2 linked regions of the Agarilytica rhodophyticola genome follow. The protein of the gene in region 1 interacts with the protein of each later gene in a pairwise test. Links are inferred from orthologs where the notes say so. Each region holds a gene or a part of one and is shown on either strand. Other genes may lie near its edges. The genes, in order: BVC89_RS09520 and mrcB.

The links.
Region 2: the proteins of BVC89_RS09520 (region 1) and mrcB interact in binary tests that used the Escherichia coli proteins (3 or more experiments, as listed by UniProt). The link is inferred for Agarilytica rhodophyticola from one-to-one orthologs.

Annotation. Positions count from the first base shown.
Region 1 is NZ_CP020038.1:2,246,014-2,250,752, forward strand. Bases 1-2,951 are described here. They hold BVC89_RS09520 (peptidoglycan D,D-transpeptidase FtsI family protein), read left to right. Parts: upstream 1-590; coding sequence 591-2,312; downstream 2,313-2,951. Other genes in these bases: rsmH (16S rRNA (cytosine(1402)-N(4))-methyltransferase RsmH), read left to right, coding at 1-244; ftsL (cell division protein FtsL), read left to right, coding at 292-594; BVC89_RS09525 (UDP-N-acetylmuramoyl-L-alanyl-D-glutamate--2,6-diaminopimelate ligase), read left to right, coding at 2,309-2,951. In the rest of the region: more of BVC89_RS09525, read left to right, coding at 2,952-3,835; BVC89_RS09530 (UDP-N-acetylmuramoyl-tripeptide--D-alanyl-D-alanine ligase), read left to right, coding at 3,832-4,739. UniProt on the Escherichia coli protein: Essential cell division protein that catalyzes cross-linking of the peptidoglycan cell wall at the division septum. Required for localization of FtsN.
Region 2 is NZ_CP020038.1:6,532,281-6,543,673, forward strand. What follows is about bases 1-3,041. They hold mrcB (penicillin-binding protein 1B), read left to right. Parts: upstream 1-370; coding sequence 371-2,713; downstream 2,714-3,041. Other genes in these bases: hemH (ferrochelatase), read left to right, coding at 1-159; BVC89_RS26990 (hypothetical protein), read left to right, coding at 2,720-3,041. Outside these bases: more of BVC89_RS26990, read left to right, coding at 3,042-3,073; BVC89_RS26995 (class I SAM-dependent RNA methyltransferase), read right to left, coding at 3,106-4,275; BVC89_RS27000 (GIY-YIG nuclease family protein), read right to left, coding at 4,281-4,547; BVC89_RS27005 (heme biosynthesis HemY N-terminal domain-containing protein), read right to left, coding at 4,559-5,791; BVC89_RS27010 (uroporphyrinogen-III C-methyltransferase), read right to left, coding at 5,791-7,056; BVC89_RS27015 (uroporphyrinogen-III synthase), read right to left, coding at 7,064-7,858; hemC (hydroxymethylbilane synthase), read right to left, coding at 7,842-8,771; BVC89_RS27025 (hypothetical protein), read right to left, coding at 9,069-9,335; BVC89_RS27030 (hypothetical protein), read right to left, coding at 9,354-9,650; BVC89_RS27035 (LytR/AlgR family response regulator transcription factor), read right to left, coding at 9,674-10,405; BVC89_RS27040 (sensor histidine kinase), read right to left, coding at 10,425-11,384. UniProt on the Escherichia coli protein: Cell wall formation. Synthesis of cross-linked peptidoglycan from the lipid intermediates.

The sequences.
Region 1 (4,739 bases):
TGTGTTAGCCAGCGGCGGTCGCTTGGTAGTGATTAGTTTTCACTCGCTTGAAGACAGAATGGTAAAGCGTTTTTTTAAGGAAAAGTCACGTGGCAAAGAAGTGCCAATTAGTGTGCCTATTACGGACAATATGCTGAATAAAGAATTAAAAATTATTCAAAAACCATTGAAAGCAGGAGATGAGGAACTACAAGAAAATATTCGTTCGCGCAGCGCCATCATGAGAGTAGCTGAAAAGCTTTGATGGAATTGTTGAGTGTTGGTAGAACATGTTTGTGCAAATAAATGGTTATGCAAATAAATAAACATAAATATTCAGGTAAGTTAGCACTTCCAATCTTGGCGATTATGCTGTGGTTATTCAGCGTGGGTTCAGCCATGGGAGTTGTATATTCAACTTACGAATCTCGTAAAGCTACTCAAAAGTTAGAAGAGTTAAGGCGAGAGGCAAGTGGTTTAAGAGTGATGTCAGGTAAATTCTTATTGGAAAAAAGTTCGTGGGCAGCGTATTCACGCGTTGAAAAAATAGCTTTCGATGAACTCAATATGTTTGTACCTGAAAATGAAAAAACAATCTTGGTATATAAAAAGTGAACTTGGTTAAACAAATATCAAAGTGGCGCTTTGTTACTGTCGTTGTTTTACTGGCGGTAATGCCTTGCGCGCTTGCTTGGCATTTGGCGCACTTACAGGTTATACCTGGTAAGGAAAAAGGTTTTCGCTTTTTGCAAAGTGCAGGAGAAGCACGCACCTTAAGAACACAAAAAATTAGCGCTTATCGCGGCGTTATTACTGATCGACATGGTGAATTACTAGCTGTCAGCACTCCAGTGACATCAATTTTTGCCAATCCGCAAAAAGTTAAAAATATTCAAGTGGACGCTATTGCAAAAGCGCTCAATATTGATGCAAAAGAATTAAAAAAGCGTTTGTCTCGTTATAAGAATAAACAATTTATGTATCTTGTGCGCCATTTACCACCCCATGAAGCTGACGAGATATTAAAGCATAAGTTTGCGGGCATCTATGCAGAAGAAGAGTTCCGACGTTATTACCCAGCAGGAGAAGTGGCTGCTCACGTTGTCGGCTTTACAGGTCTGGATGATAAGGGACAAGAAGGTGTCGAGCTAGGTTTTGATTCATGGCTTGCCGGTGAGCAAGGTACAAAACGAGTAATAAAAGATCTTAAAGGCAATGTTGTTAAGGATTTAGGGCTTGTGCGTTCACCTAAGGCGGGCAGTGATCTGGCTTTAACCATAGATTTGCGTTTGCAATACCTGGCCTATAAAGAATTAAAAAGTGCGATTGCGCAACAAGGTGCTAAATCGGGTTCTTTGGTGATGATGGATGCCGCTTCGGGTGAAATCTTGGCCATGGTTAATCAACCATCATACAACCCAAACAATCGCGAGAATGTAAAAGCATATCAGTTGCGCAACCGCGCGATGACCGATGTATTTGAACCGGGTTCCACCATGAAGCCTTTTACTATTATGGCGGCGTTGGAAACGGGTAAATACACTCCAGACTTTAAAATAGATACAAACCCCGGGCATATTTTTGTCGGCGGTAAAATGATCCCAGACCCGGTTAACTATGGCATCGTTGACTTAACTAAGATTATCGTCAAATCCAGCCAAGTAGGTATCAGCAAGCTAGCTTTAGAAATGCAACCTGAAACCATTCGCGACATGTATTTTCGCTCAGGTTTAGGGCAAAGTTCAGGAGCAGGTTTCCCTGGTGAAAGTATAGGCTTTTTACCTAATCGTAGTAAGTGGCACCCTATCGAACAAGCTACTTTTGCTTATGGCTACGGCTTAAGTGTTAATGCGGTTCAACTCGCTCAAGCGTATTCTGTGATCGCTTCTGGGGGGAACTTTCATTCTGCTGGTTTGGTGAAAAACCAAGAAACTATGCAAGGCCAAAGAGTTGTCTCAAAAGAAATCACTCAGACAATTACTGAAATGCTGAAGCAAGTGCCCAAGAAAGGCGGAACGGCTACTCGGGCGCAAATTGCATCTTATCCTGTTGCAGGCAAAACAGGAACCGCTCATAAAGTGGGTGGCGCAGGCTATGCGGATGATAAATATATCGCACTTTTTGCAGGCTTTGCTCCTGCCGATGCACCGGAAATTGTGGCTGTAGTCATCATCAATGAACCGCCATCTGAGGGTAATTATTCTGGTGGTAAATCAGCCGCTCCTGTATTCGCCAGTGCGGTTGAAAAAGCATTGAAAATAATGCGTGTGCCGCCTGTGGCTCATGAAAATACACACGTTGCCAGTTTATTAAAAAGGAATTTAACACCGTGAATATATTAGATTACAGTCCGATGCCAAAAACGTTGGTCAGCATAATACCTAAGGGCTTTCACGGCGAAGTTTCCGAGCAGCTGTTAATTAGTGATGTGCAAGCGGATAGTCGCGACGTAACTCCTGGATCACTATTTATTGCTTTATGTGGCTTAGATGGTGATGGTGAAAAATATATTTCTAATGCTGTTGAAAACGGTGCTGTTGCGATTCTGGTTGAAGAAGATCACCTTTGTTCGGTATTGAATGTAGAAGTACCGGTGGTGGGAATTAAAAACCTAAAAGAAAATATTCCAAGTATCACTGAAAAATTTTACAACTCACCCGTTGATGATTTATCTGTTTTTGGCGTTACTGGCACTAATGGAAAAAGCACTATTACCTCGTTAATTGCACAGCTGCATGCTTTGCTGGGTATCAAGGCTGGTGTGTTGGGTACACTGGGCTATGGCATGGTTAACGACGAATACATTGATACCGGCATGACAACGCCAGACCTCGTTAAGTGTCAACGTATTTTTGCCGAGATCGTCGCTTGCAAAGGCAAAGTAATTGCAATGGAAGTTTCTTCCCATGGTATCCACCAACGAAGAGTAGAAAATATAAACTTTGATATTGCTGTTTTATCTAATATCACCCACGATCATTTAGATTATCACGGCACTTTCGAGAACTATGCCAATGTAAAAAGATCCTTTTTGCTGTCGGACAATTGTAAGTCCTGTGTTGTTAATGCCGATGATGAAGACTGCCGTAAAGTCATTCCTGAGCTTCAAGACTTAGATAAAAACTATGTAACTTTTGGGATTGATGCCGAAGATGCGATGGTAAAAGCGGAGATAAAAAAGTACTCCCCATCGAGTATTGATGCGCAAATACTGTCTCCTTGGGGTAAGGCAGATATTTGTTGTCCTTTGGTAGGTAAGTTTAATTTAAGTAACCTATTAGCGGCAATAGCATCTTTATGTTCAAGTGGCGTTAAGTTTAACAAAGTAATACGTGCTATTAATAAGCTAAAACCTGTTGAAGGTCGTTTACAGAAAGTAGATAGCCCGGCAGAGGGTTTACCCAGTGTATTTGTTGACTATGCCCATACACCGGATGCTCTAAAACAAGCACTTATGGCACTGAGAAATCATGTGTCTGGTAATCTCTGGGTCGTCTTCGGCTGCGGCGGTGACAGAGATCCTAGCAAACGCGCCATTATGGGGGAGATTGCTGCAACCTTTGCCGATAGTGTGGTGATTACCTCTGATAACCCACGCACCGAAGATCCCAAAGCGATTATTAAAGATATTGTGCAGGGAGTGGCAAGTGATACGGCTTATGAAGTTATTGCTGAGCGAGAATTAGCTATTTCTTTGGCAATTGGTAATTGCTCGGCTAATGATTGTGTACTTATTGCTGGTAAAGGCCACGAAAATTATCAACTTATAGGCCATACAAAAGTACCGTTTTATGACTACCACATAGCCGAAGTTGCTCTTCGTCAGCGTGCTCAATCAACCAAGGTGATGCCATGAAGTTATCCACTTTAGTTGAGCATAAAATTGGCAGCTTGATTGGCCCAGACTGTGAGTTTGATTCAGTTTGCACCGACACGCGTACAATTAAAAAAGGACAATTGTTTGTTGCTTTGCGTGGCGAGCATTTCGATGGCCACGATATGATCGATGTGGCTATGGAAAAGGGGGCATCTGGTGTTGTCGTGGAAAGCGATAGTGATGAGAGAAACACCAAAGCAAAAAACATAGAGCATAAAGCCCCCGCGTTATTAGTTAAGGATAGTACTCTAGCTCTGGGGAAAATTTCACAGATATACCGCGACCACTTTAGTGGGCGTGTGGTGGCGCTTACTGGCAGCTGTGGTAAAACAACTGTGAAGGGAATGTTAAAAAATATATGTGAAAAAGCCGGCAGTTGCATCGCGACAGATGGTAATTTCAATAATCACATTGGTGTTCCTCTAACCTTATTGCGCCTTAAGTCACAAGCCGATTATGCCGTAATTGAGGCAGGGACCAGTGGCAAGAAAGAGATTCAATATTTAACTGACTTAATCAAGCCAGATATAGCATTAATTACTAATGTAAAAGCTTCTCACCTCGAAGGGCTTGGTTCTGAAGCTGCTATTGCTGAAGAAAAGTCCGATATTTATTGCCACGAGTCTACTAACACAGTGATTGTTAACTTAGATGATAAATATCGAGACAAAATGCTTGAGAAGGCAGGTGAGCGCGACATTATCGGTTTTACTTTACAGCCAGAAGCGTCAGTGAGTCCTACATTAAAAGCAAAAATGCAGTTGGTATGTCTACAGGAATATCAGTCAAATAATATCGGACTTATACATTTTAAAGTGAAACTTTTTGATAAAAGCTTCGATATTAATATGAAAGTGTTAGGTAAGCATAATATAGCGAATGC
Region 2 (11,393 bases), 4.3 Mb from region 1 along the record:
TTCGCTTATATTCCCGCACTAAACGATAGTAAGCACCATATCAACGCCCTTCAAGCCCTTGCTCAAAAACACCTGCAGGGATGGGAACCTCATCAGCAGGATGATATTCCAGCAAGAGCTGAAGCTGCTATGCATCATCCTCATAATCAGAAAACATAAACTCTGTTATAAGCTTGAATAACCTCGGCTTGATCACATTAATTACACAGGCATAGAAGCAGATTGGCAGTTACAGTATACGCTGAGCTTTATTATTTGCGATAATAGCGATTCCGTACCCGATAAATCTTAATGGGTAACAAAGCAGTTATTGGGAGCGTTTGCATAAGTTCGCTCCAAGTTTACTTATTTTGTTGACAAGGACTTTCTTTTGCCTAGAACATCTAAAGCTAAAGCGAAAAAGCCGAGAAATAAAAAGAAGGCTAAACGACGCTTTTCACGGTTTAGTTACAGAGAACTTATTCTCTTAATTATCGGCTTTTGTCTACCTTTTACACTTTATATCTTCTACGTTGATCGTCATGTAGTAGAGCAATTCGAAGGTAAGCGTTTTTCTTTGCCTGCTCGTGTTTATGCCCGTCCTCTTGAGTTGTACGAAGGAAAGTACCTAACTACAAACCAGTTAAAGTTCGAACTAAATCTACTTAATTACGATAAATTAGCACAAGCAAATAATGAAGGCTCCTATTCTCAATCTGGGAATCAGTTTTCACTGTACACACGACCATTTATTTTCTGGGATGGTGAACAAGCCACTAAAAATATCACTTTTCGAATTAGTAATAATAAAATTACGCAGTTAAGAGACGAAAACACAAACGCGGAGCTATCGCTGGTACGTCTCGATCCAATTAAGATTGGAGGAATTTATCCAAATAAAGGAGAAGATAGAGAACTCGTCAGGCTCGACCAAGTGCCCGATCATTTAATTAATGCTCTTATAGCCGTAGAAGACAAACGTTTCTATCAACACCATGGCGTAGATCCAAAAGCGGTTTTACGTGCAATTACTACCCTTTTTTCAGGCAAGCGAATTCAAGGGGGTAGTACCATTACTCAACAGTTGGTTAAGAATTTCTTTTTGACTCAGGAAAGAACCATAAGCCGTAAGCTTAAAGAAATGGTTATGGCATTATTGCTTGAGCTACACTATGAAAAGAATGATATTTTAGAAACCTATTTGAACGAAGTATATTTCGGGCAAGACAAGAATCGGGCAATTCATGGTTTTGGCCTGGCCAGTCAATTCTACTTTTCCCGCCCTATTGAACACCTTGAAATACATCAATCGGCACTCTTGATTGGTCTACTTAAAGGCCCAGCCTACTATAATCCAAGGCGTCACCCTGAGCGAGCGAAAAAACGTCGTAACCTCGTAATTAATGCTCTGGCAGACCAAGACTATATTTCTAAACAACAAGCGATTTATGAGAAAAAGCAAAATATCGCTGTGAGTAAATTGCCAGACACAGGACAATCACTTTACCCTGCATTTTTAGAACTTGTTATTAAGCAATTAAAAAGAGATTACCGGGAGTCAGATTTACGTTCTGAAGGTTTACGTATTTTTACAACGCTCGATCCTTACCAACAAAAGATCAGTGAAGAAGCCATAGTTTTACGTTTGAATCAGCTAGAAAAAGATCGCAACTTGCCAAGTGGACATTTACAAGCGGCAACCATTGTTGCCAATATTTTAGACGGCGAAATCAAAGCAGTAGTAGGTGGAAGAGATACAAATTTTCAGGGCTTCAATCGCGCTTTAGATGCTTCTCGTCAAATTGGTTCGCTGATTAAGCCTGTTATATACCTTACTGCTCTGAATCAAGAGGACGAATATAATCTTGCCACGCCAATAGATGATAGCCCATTCACTTGGAGCGAAAATGGTATCGAAGATTGGCAGCCACAAAATTATGATAAAAAATTCCACGGAGAAGTACCTCTTTGGCTGGCATTAGCAAAATCTTATAATGTTGCTGCAGCTCGCCTTGGTACCCAACTCGGCGTCAAAAAAATCATCAAAATGGCACACCGGCTCGGTGTTCATAAAGAGTTGTCCCCTTATGCATCAAGCTTATTGGGTACTATGGAACTTACTCCATATGAAGTAACTCAGCTCTATCATACCATTGCCAACGGCGGCTTCCGTACACCCTTGCGCGCAATAAGAGAAGTAACAACAATCGAAGGTGAACCTCTAAGCCGTTACCAAATTCAGACCGAGCCTGCGGTATCAAACGAGGCAAATTATCTTCTTATTCGGGCATTGCAGGAGGTAGTAAATAGGGGTACAGGCAGTAGTGTTAAAAATTATATTGGTGATTCTTTAAACGCTGCTGGCAAGACAGGAACAACAGACAATTTAAGAGATAGTTGGTTTGCTGGATTTACCGGAGATAAAGTCGCTGTGGTATGGTTAGGTAATGATGATAATAAAAGCATACAGCTAACAGGTGCCAGTGGCGCGATGACAATTTGGGGGAAAATAATTCAAAATTTATCATCTCAAGCGCTAAGCATTCCTCAGCCTAACAGTGTAAAATACGCGGCGGTAGATAACGACACTGGATTTTTGGCCGTTCGAAATTGCTCCAATACTTTTGAACTACCATTTAACGAATCTTCGCTTCCGAGCGATGGCAATTATTGTAGCGCGAAAACATCAGGTAAAATTAAATCCTGGTTTAAGCGCATTTTTGGTAAAAGATAAAAAACAATGACTATATTTTCTCGTATTTTTTTAAGCTCAAGTATCCTCTTGTTAGCCGCATGTTCGGTTGTTATGCCAGTGGTAGACGAAAGCCCAGCTTCTAACAACCAAGCTGTGGTGAATCTAATACAAGAAGCAAATGATTATCGCGACCGTCAACAATATGTGAATGCAACAGCATCGCTTGAAAGGGCTCTGAGGCTAGAACCCAAGAATCCTCTATTATGGTTCGAAATCGCTAAGATGAGTAAATTAAATAATGATATTAAAACAGCGACCAACATGGCGCTAAGGGCAAAAAGCCTAACCAGTGATGCAATTTTGCGCAGTGTCATCGATACATTTATTGCCAATTTATAAATTAGTGCCTGTTGGCACTAGTTGAAGATAACTTAGTGGTTATCTTTTTTCCTTAAATGCACTAAACATTCAATATGTGGAGTATGAGGGAATTGATCTAAAGGCTGAATTTCTAAGACCTTGTAACGATGGGAGACGAAAGCCTCAATATCACGACTCAGAGTTGCAAGGTCGCAAGAGATATAAAAGATATGCTTGAGCTTTGATTTTTTTGCAAAGATATCACCTTTGACTTTCAAGCCATCACGAGGTGGATCTAATACTAATACTTCTGATTGTTTAGCTTTATTAAGTATCTTTGCAAATTCAGACTCTTTAAATAAATCAGCGGTCATAGTGCGTACCCCTCTGAGTTCTCTTAAAAACAAAGATTCTATAGCTTGACCAGCAGCGTCTGCAGCATAAATGCATTCAAAGTTTTGTTCAGAAATAACTTCAGTAAAATTGCCCGAGCCACAAAATAATTCCAAAACATGACAACCTTTATCCAGAACCGATAGTTTATTGGCCAACCAGTTACGCATATATTGATTTTGTCCATCGTTTGCCTGTTTAAAAGGCAGGCGCTTATTAACACTTATATTTTGTGCGCTGACATCATGATCGATATCCAAAGTTATCCAGGGTTGCTTTCCACGAGGCTGCCAATTTTTATTGGGTAATTGTTCTATCAGCTCTTGAAGGGTATGCTTATTATAGTCGCTCAGCACTTCACAATGTTGAATAGGTACCAAGGTATTACTCTGTGAAGACACATAACCAATGTGTATGCCATCTGTTTTAAATTGAGCACGGTTACGATAGGAAAAAATATTTGAAGAGCCGGCAATAGTTTTTACTTTATCCTGCAGATTTAAACGTGAGAAAACTTTCTCAACGCGTTTTTGTTTTGCATCTAGTTGCGCTGTATAATCTATAAACTGCCACGGACAAGCACCACATTTACCAAGGCTAACGCCATGATGCTGGCATTTTGCATTTATTCTCGAAGGGCTGGCTAACAATATTTCAGTACACTCAGCGAAACCTGTTTTACCTTTAATCCCTTTAATTTTTACAACGACTTTTTCATTTAGCCATACACCGGGAACAAAATATGTTCTCCCATGCGGATGCTTAACAATACCGCGTCCGTCGCTGGCCAAATCTTTCACTATCGCCTCAAAGATCTCTCCGGCTTTCTCGCTTTCTTTTCCAGCCAAAACCACTACCTAGTTTTTAATCGACTATACTGAGCAATTATTTGCTCTTTTTGTTTGCGGGTCATTTGTTTGATTGCATATTCCCGTTTAGATGCCTCTGATCTATTTTCCATAGCCTCAGAGTAAACAAGTTTGACAGGCCGCTTGGCTCGAGTATAACGAGCACCACTTTTTTTTTCATTGTGCTCATGTAAACGGCGATCGATATCTGTAGTAATACCAGCATAAAAACTGGTATCGACACACTCGACAATATAAACAAACCAAGCCATAAATATAAATGCTATGATAACGTCTTAAGCAGCAAACCTTTCTGATACATCGACGCACTTTTCTGATGTTCGCCCAACTGGCCAAACAATGCTCCCAGCTCTGCGTATACCGTTGGGCGCTCTTTAATTTTCAAACTTTGTTCAAAGTAACTCTTGGCTTTTCCCCATAAAGAATTTTTTATACAAAGCTTTCCCAACGAAAAATAAAGACTTGCATCTTCTCCATGTTTTTTTAACCACCCCTCAGCACTAGTTAATTGCGCTTTCCTATCCGTCATATTTAATTTGCCATAGAGCTCAACCAAACCACTATGCCACTGACTTTTTAATGTCTTACTGATGAGTTGGCCTGCTTCATCATCTTTTTTACAACGATGTAATAAGTTAGCGTATAGACCAATTAGCTTTATTTTCTTTTTGATAGGCTTTGGCAACTCTTGCCAAGTAGTATCAAGCGCTTCGCTATTCTTATTACTTTCTTTATTACCATCTTTATCGCTATCAGACTGGTTACTTTCTTTATGGGCACTTGCATCTAATAAAGACATGTAGACATTTTCTTCTAAAATATCAAACTCTTCCAGCTTCAGAGAAGAATGTTTTTTTATCTCCGGCAATATAGTTATTAATGCAGGCCAGTCTTTAAGCTGAATGTAAAGATCGCGTAACAGGTCTAAAGCAACTGGATGGCGCAGTGCCTGCTCGCGCACACTATTTATTGTTGCCAAGGATTTTTCATATTCTTTATCCGAAAAATATATATTTGCCTGGCTTAGCGCTACCGCGAATTCATTGTCAGGAGCATTTTTTTTTGCCTCCTGCAATAAAAAATTGGTTTCTTCACTTAAACCAAGTTGGTAGGCACTTTTTGCCGCTGCGAGATAGTGCACTAGAGGTTTGTCTGTATCTTTGGCGGCACTGACTAGTTCTTTTTTAGCCGCTTGCCAATTACCTTCGACAAAATGTATTAGCCCTGCATAAGTACGGCGCTCTGCTCGCTTACCACGGCTCTCTTTTATCCACGATACGCTTCCAGCAAGAGAACCTATAATTTTTCGTACTCTTTTATAGATTAAAGTAAATATAAAAAGAAAAATAACTAATGCTGTTAAGCCAAACCATAATCTAAACTCCAGCGTCCAATTCCCTAAGCTAATTAACACATAGCTCGGGTATTCGCTAAAGACATACATTAGCGTAGAGCCAATAAAAATAACCAACAAGCTAACAAATAAGAGTAACATTAGCTATCCTCCGTATTCACGGGGGATGATGATGGCTGTTTATCAGAAACATCAAGACCTTTAAGGTTATGTAGGTTTTCAATATATTCATGAAGAAGTTCTAAGGAGCCTTGGATATTGGGTAGCTCAGCCACAACCTCTTTATCTTCGAGCTTGTTGATTTCCTCTCGGAAACTTAAAACCTGAGGCGTCAAATTAAAATACTGTTGTATTAGATTATCAGCTTGCTGCAAACTTTGGCGATAGATGTCCTGTTGCTCACGCAATAATGCCAACTGTGCTCGCTCAAGCATTAATCGTAAATTTTGCTTTAGGTAATGAACATCACTAGGAGCTAGCATGGGCTTTGGTTTACTGCTCTCATCATGATTAGTTATTCGATAGTAGCGATTAAACTGCTTAACAAGATTATTCCAACTTCTTTTAAGTTTCTGTCCAATAGAAAGTTTTTCATCACTTTCTGTTGGCAATGCCTGCGTTATTTGCTCTTTATTTTCTTGCCACTGCGCACGAATAGATAACTTTTCTATTTGCTCAGAAAGAGCAACTAAAGATAGGTAAATACCTTCTGTGTCAATTTTTTTATGTAAACGTAAACTAGCAAGGTCTTTTGCTATTGCGCGGCGTAAACTAAATAGATCTGGATTATCCATATCTCTTAAAATTGCATCGGCTTCGCTTAATAGTGCGTCTGCACCATCTGCGCTGCGTTCAATACGAACACGCTGATTAGCGAGTTTTAACAAATACTGAGCCTCTGCGAGTAACCAATCATCACGCGAGGTATCAGACATAGCACTGAGGCGCTTTGCCTGAGCATTCACCCGTTGTTCTAATTCTTTAATACGTTGCTGACCTTGTGCTAACAAGTCTTGTAAAGCTTTGCTTTCACCTTGATGAGCACGGCTTAGTCGTTCAAGTTTTTTACTGGCAGCTTCAGACTCACTCGCCAATCCATTTTCAAGAGCGGACAGTTCTCTCTGTTGTTGTTCGATAAGCTGCCAACCATAATATCCTCCGGCCAGCATAACACCGGTAATAAACAAGCAAAGGATAAATAAGCTGATTAAACCCCAAGAACGGGTTTTAGGTTTGTGTGCGGTATTTTTTTCTTGATTGGGCTCTATGCTGTCTTTAATAGCGGCAGTTCCTGAACTCTTATCGACTATCTCATCGTCAGGTTTATCCGCAATCTTAGGTAGACTTTGTTCCTGAGCATCCATATTGCCTTGCTCTATTTTGCTGTCATCATTGTCATCTGTCATGAAAGTCTCACTTGGTTACTGACAAGCATTTATCTAAAGCTTGCCACATTGAATCTTCTGTTGCATTAATGGCGGTTTCGACTCGTTTAAAACCTAATTCACCAGCAAGTATTTTGACGCGTTCACTGGGCACTACAATAGTTATTAACTGCCAATTAGGGACTTTTGCCGTAAGCAGTAATTTTTGAATATTAATAAGAGTTTCGCCGCTGAAAATTGTCAGGATATCTCGTTCTGCATTTAATTTATTACGGCTAAGTTCTGCAAGCGCATTTTTTGGCAAACGGCGTTCGTAAAGTTCACAGTGCTGAACTTCGGCACCTCGCGCCTGTAACATATCGAACAATTTAGTGCGGCCACCACAGCCGCGAAAAATGACTATTTTTTTATCTCGAACATTCTGCAGAGCATCCATCTCTAATAGTTCTTCACTGTTCATCCTTGTGTCACCATAATCTACCGCAGCGCAAGAATAAGCATCTAAACGCGCATTAACTGCATCATGAGTTTTCTTACCGACGGACAAACAGATAACATCTTGAGGAAACTGAGGCCAATATTCCTCTATCCAATCAAAGCCATAAGCAACCGCATTTTGGCTAACAAATATGGCAAATGAATACTCATCCAGAGCCATGACAATATCTTTTATCGCTTGCGTCTTATCATTGCCTACTGGGCTAATAGTAAGCATGGGTATGTACAAATGCTGCATTCCTGCAGCCTGTATTTTATTTATCCAACTTTGAGATTGTTGTTGTGGACGGGTTACGACAATGCGTGTATCAGGATGCATTACCATAAACTTTCGCCAATATTTCTCCAGCTCCGGCGTCGAGTAACAGCTTAGCTAGTGAAGCGCCCATTTCTTCGCCATTACTAGGATCATCAGTAAGCTCATTAAAAATGATCTTATCTCCTTCAGGGTCTGCAACTAAGCCGCGCAGCCATAGTTTATCGTCTTTATGGATAGCGTAGCTACCGATAGGCACCTGACATCCCCCTTCTAGTGCTCGGTTCATAGCTCGCTCAGCCAAAACACATTCTGCGGTAGTCTGATGATGCAGGGGCGCTAGCAGCTCACGGGTGCGTGTATCATCGACACGGCACTCGATACCAACTGCACCTTGGCCACCGGCTGGCAGTATTTGTTCTGGACTAAAAAAACTACTGATACGATCGCGCATTTCCAAACGTTTTAAGCCAGCGGAAGCCAAGACAATGGCGTCATATTCCCCAGCATCAAGCTTGGCCAAGCGTGTATTGACATTGCCTCTTAGGAAAGTCACTTCAATGTCGGGCCTCAATGCGAACAGCTGACTTTGGCGGCGCAGACTTGATGTGCCAACAACCCCTCCCTTGGGCAAGCTATCGAGCGTCAAATATTGACTTGAAACCCAGGCGTCTCTTGGGTCTTCACGTTGGCAAATAGTTACCAACCCTAACCCCTCTGGAAATTCCATAGGCACGTCTTTCATTGAATGTACTGCGATATCAGCATCATCGTTTAGCAGGGCATGCTCAAGTTCTTTCACAAACAAACCTTTACCACCTACTTTCGCTAGCGGCACATCAAGAATCTTGTCTCCGCGTGAAGTCATTGGGACTAGCTCAACAACCAGCCCTTCATGAGCCTTCTCAAGCTCAGCTTTAACGAATTCGGCCTGCCACAAAGCAAGTGCGCTTTTTCTTGTTGCTATTCGAAGTTTATTCATTTTTCCCCCAACGTCATATGGTGATGATACCAGACATCTACTAATGAGAAATTGAAATCGTTAAGACTTGTTCAGTAGATGCCATAAAGACCAATTTTTCAGCAGAGCATGATGTAATACACTTAAATCAATGGTTGTAAATTAGCCATGCCACTGATGTTTGTCTACATTTGTGCTCGACTGCCGAATGGATTGGGCAAGATTTTCTCGAATTTTATCCGTGGTCAATAAGAATTATGTATAACAAAGCTCATTTCAAACAGGCGTTGCCAGCCACGGAGATTCTTTAGCTAGATGTTAGGTATTTCGTTCCAATGAAGCCCAATATATGACATCCCTGAAGTCTTTTTTAGCGGCGGTAACAAGACTTTCAAGCTGTGCTAAGTCACCCCCGCTTAGCTGTAAGATGGCAGACCTGGTATTATCTAAGTTATGTTGAGAATACGCCATAACGTGATCAAGCTTAATAGTTGATAGTAAGCTAATAGCGGTATCGCAGTCAGGTCTGGAAAAATCCGATTCTATTTTTTTTAGATGCTCTGCTTTTAGCGGCTCAGTATTCATTATCGAACTTACTTTGACCTAAGATGCGTCGGCATTATTTAAAACCTCTGCCAATAGATCAAAGCCCTCACGCATGTAGCCTCTAATCTCTTCATCTTCGATGTCATTAGTGTCATCTGCTTCCATTTGAATAATACTTCCGATTTCTTTTAACTCATCATTGAGAGGCTCAGATTGTGCGCCATGAGCAATGATAATCTCTGTCAGAGATTCTGGAACGTAATCTTCCATATGTGGAGGCGGGCCATCTTGCAAATATTTTTTGCAGCGTTCAGCTAATGTTAAATCTCTTTGATTTACCGTTTCTTTATCCATAACAAAACTCCTTAAGACGTTCTTTACAAAGAGCTCACCACTGACTTAACTGTACTTAAATGGCGACGACTCACCATAGGACGAAAATCTGTATTCTTCAGAACAACTTCAAAGTGCCCTGCATTAGTGCGCTCAAGTCCTACAATACAATCAATGGAAATTAAAGCATTACGATGAACACGTAAGAAACCCGAGGCCAACTCATTCTCTAGCTCTTTTAACGTATCATCAATTAATGTCTCTCCATTGCAATGCATCACTGTGACATATTTCTGATCGGCAATAAAACAGTAAATATCTTCAATAGCAATTAACTCAATACCTTTGCGAGTCTTTGCTGAAATATGCTTACGCTTAATTGTTGTATCAATTGAGCCACTTAATACGGCTCGCTGTAATTTATTTACACGCTGTGCTTTTTGTAAAATTTCACTTAATTGCTCTTCATGGACAGGTTTAACAATGTAGCCTACCGCCTGAGCATCAATGGCTTGCAATGCATATTCGTCATATGCTGTACAAAAAATAATAGCAGGAGGTTCGTCGAGCTCAGCAATGGATCGTGCTGCTTCGACCCCATCAACTCCAGGCATTTTCACGTCCATAAAAACAATATCGGGATCAAGACTTTCCACCGCGGACAAGGCTTGCTCACCATTTTCAGCTTCACTGACAACATCGTATCCTAGTTTTGCTAGTAATTTTATCAAACGTTGCCTTGCAAGAACCTCATCATCAACAATTAATATATGCATAAGTTATACGTTCTTTTATCTAAGTTAAATCTTTTACAGGGTAAGCAAGCTGCACAGAAAATTTTTCATTCTCTTGGTTCAATTCTAGTGTCGCCTGATCACCAAAGTGCGCGTCCAAACGGTGACGAATATTTTCCAAAGCCATACCATTACTATTTTTTCCCGTTGTGTGGTTTGCTACAGGAGAGGGGTTGAGAATACCGACTCTTACTTCGCTTGCTGTCGCGACAATTTTTACACTGACAACCCCTCCATTCGGTAGTGGTTGAATACCGTGATAGATCGCATTTTCAATCAGTGGCTGTAGTAGCAAACTGGGAATAGATGCTTGAATCTCTTGTATATCTATTTCCCAATCAACCACTAGGCGCTTACCTAAACGAGTTTGCTCTATCGAAACAAATTGTTGGCATAGCTTTATTTCTTCTTCTAACGGGACAATGGTGGGTTCATTTAGACTAGCTCGGAATAACTGAGAAAGGTCAATAACCATTTTCTCTGCCGCTTTCGGATCAATGTCGATGAGGCTGGCAATACTATTCATGCTGTTGAATAAGAAATGCGGCCTTATACGCGATTGTAATGCTTGAATACGAGAACGCAGTTCAACTTGCTCTCTATTCTGTAACTGCTGTTGCAGATAAAAATAGCGTAGAACAACACCGGCAAAAATTGCAGCGATGATTAGGTTCTCAGCAATAGCGCTGTTGTCTCGTATTTGCTGGCCGTGCATTAACCACAACCCGGCACTTGTAAAAATCAGTGTCATCAACAGTACAAGACCGTAGCTGATGCTACCTGCGACTATACCATTTTGCTTGCCCAGCCATGATCTTAGAGGACATAAGCAGGCGGCACTAGAAAGAATAATCCACTGCACGAGAAACGAGACCGAGCCAAAATACACCCAGTTAAAACTAAAGATGCCATGTTTAATCACGACAAAGGCAAAAGACAGCAGTTCACCGACTAAAATCAAAGCAAAGAC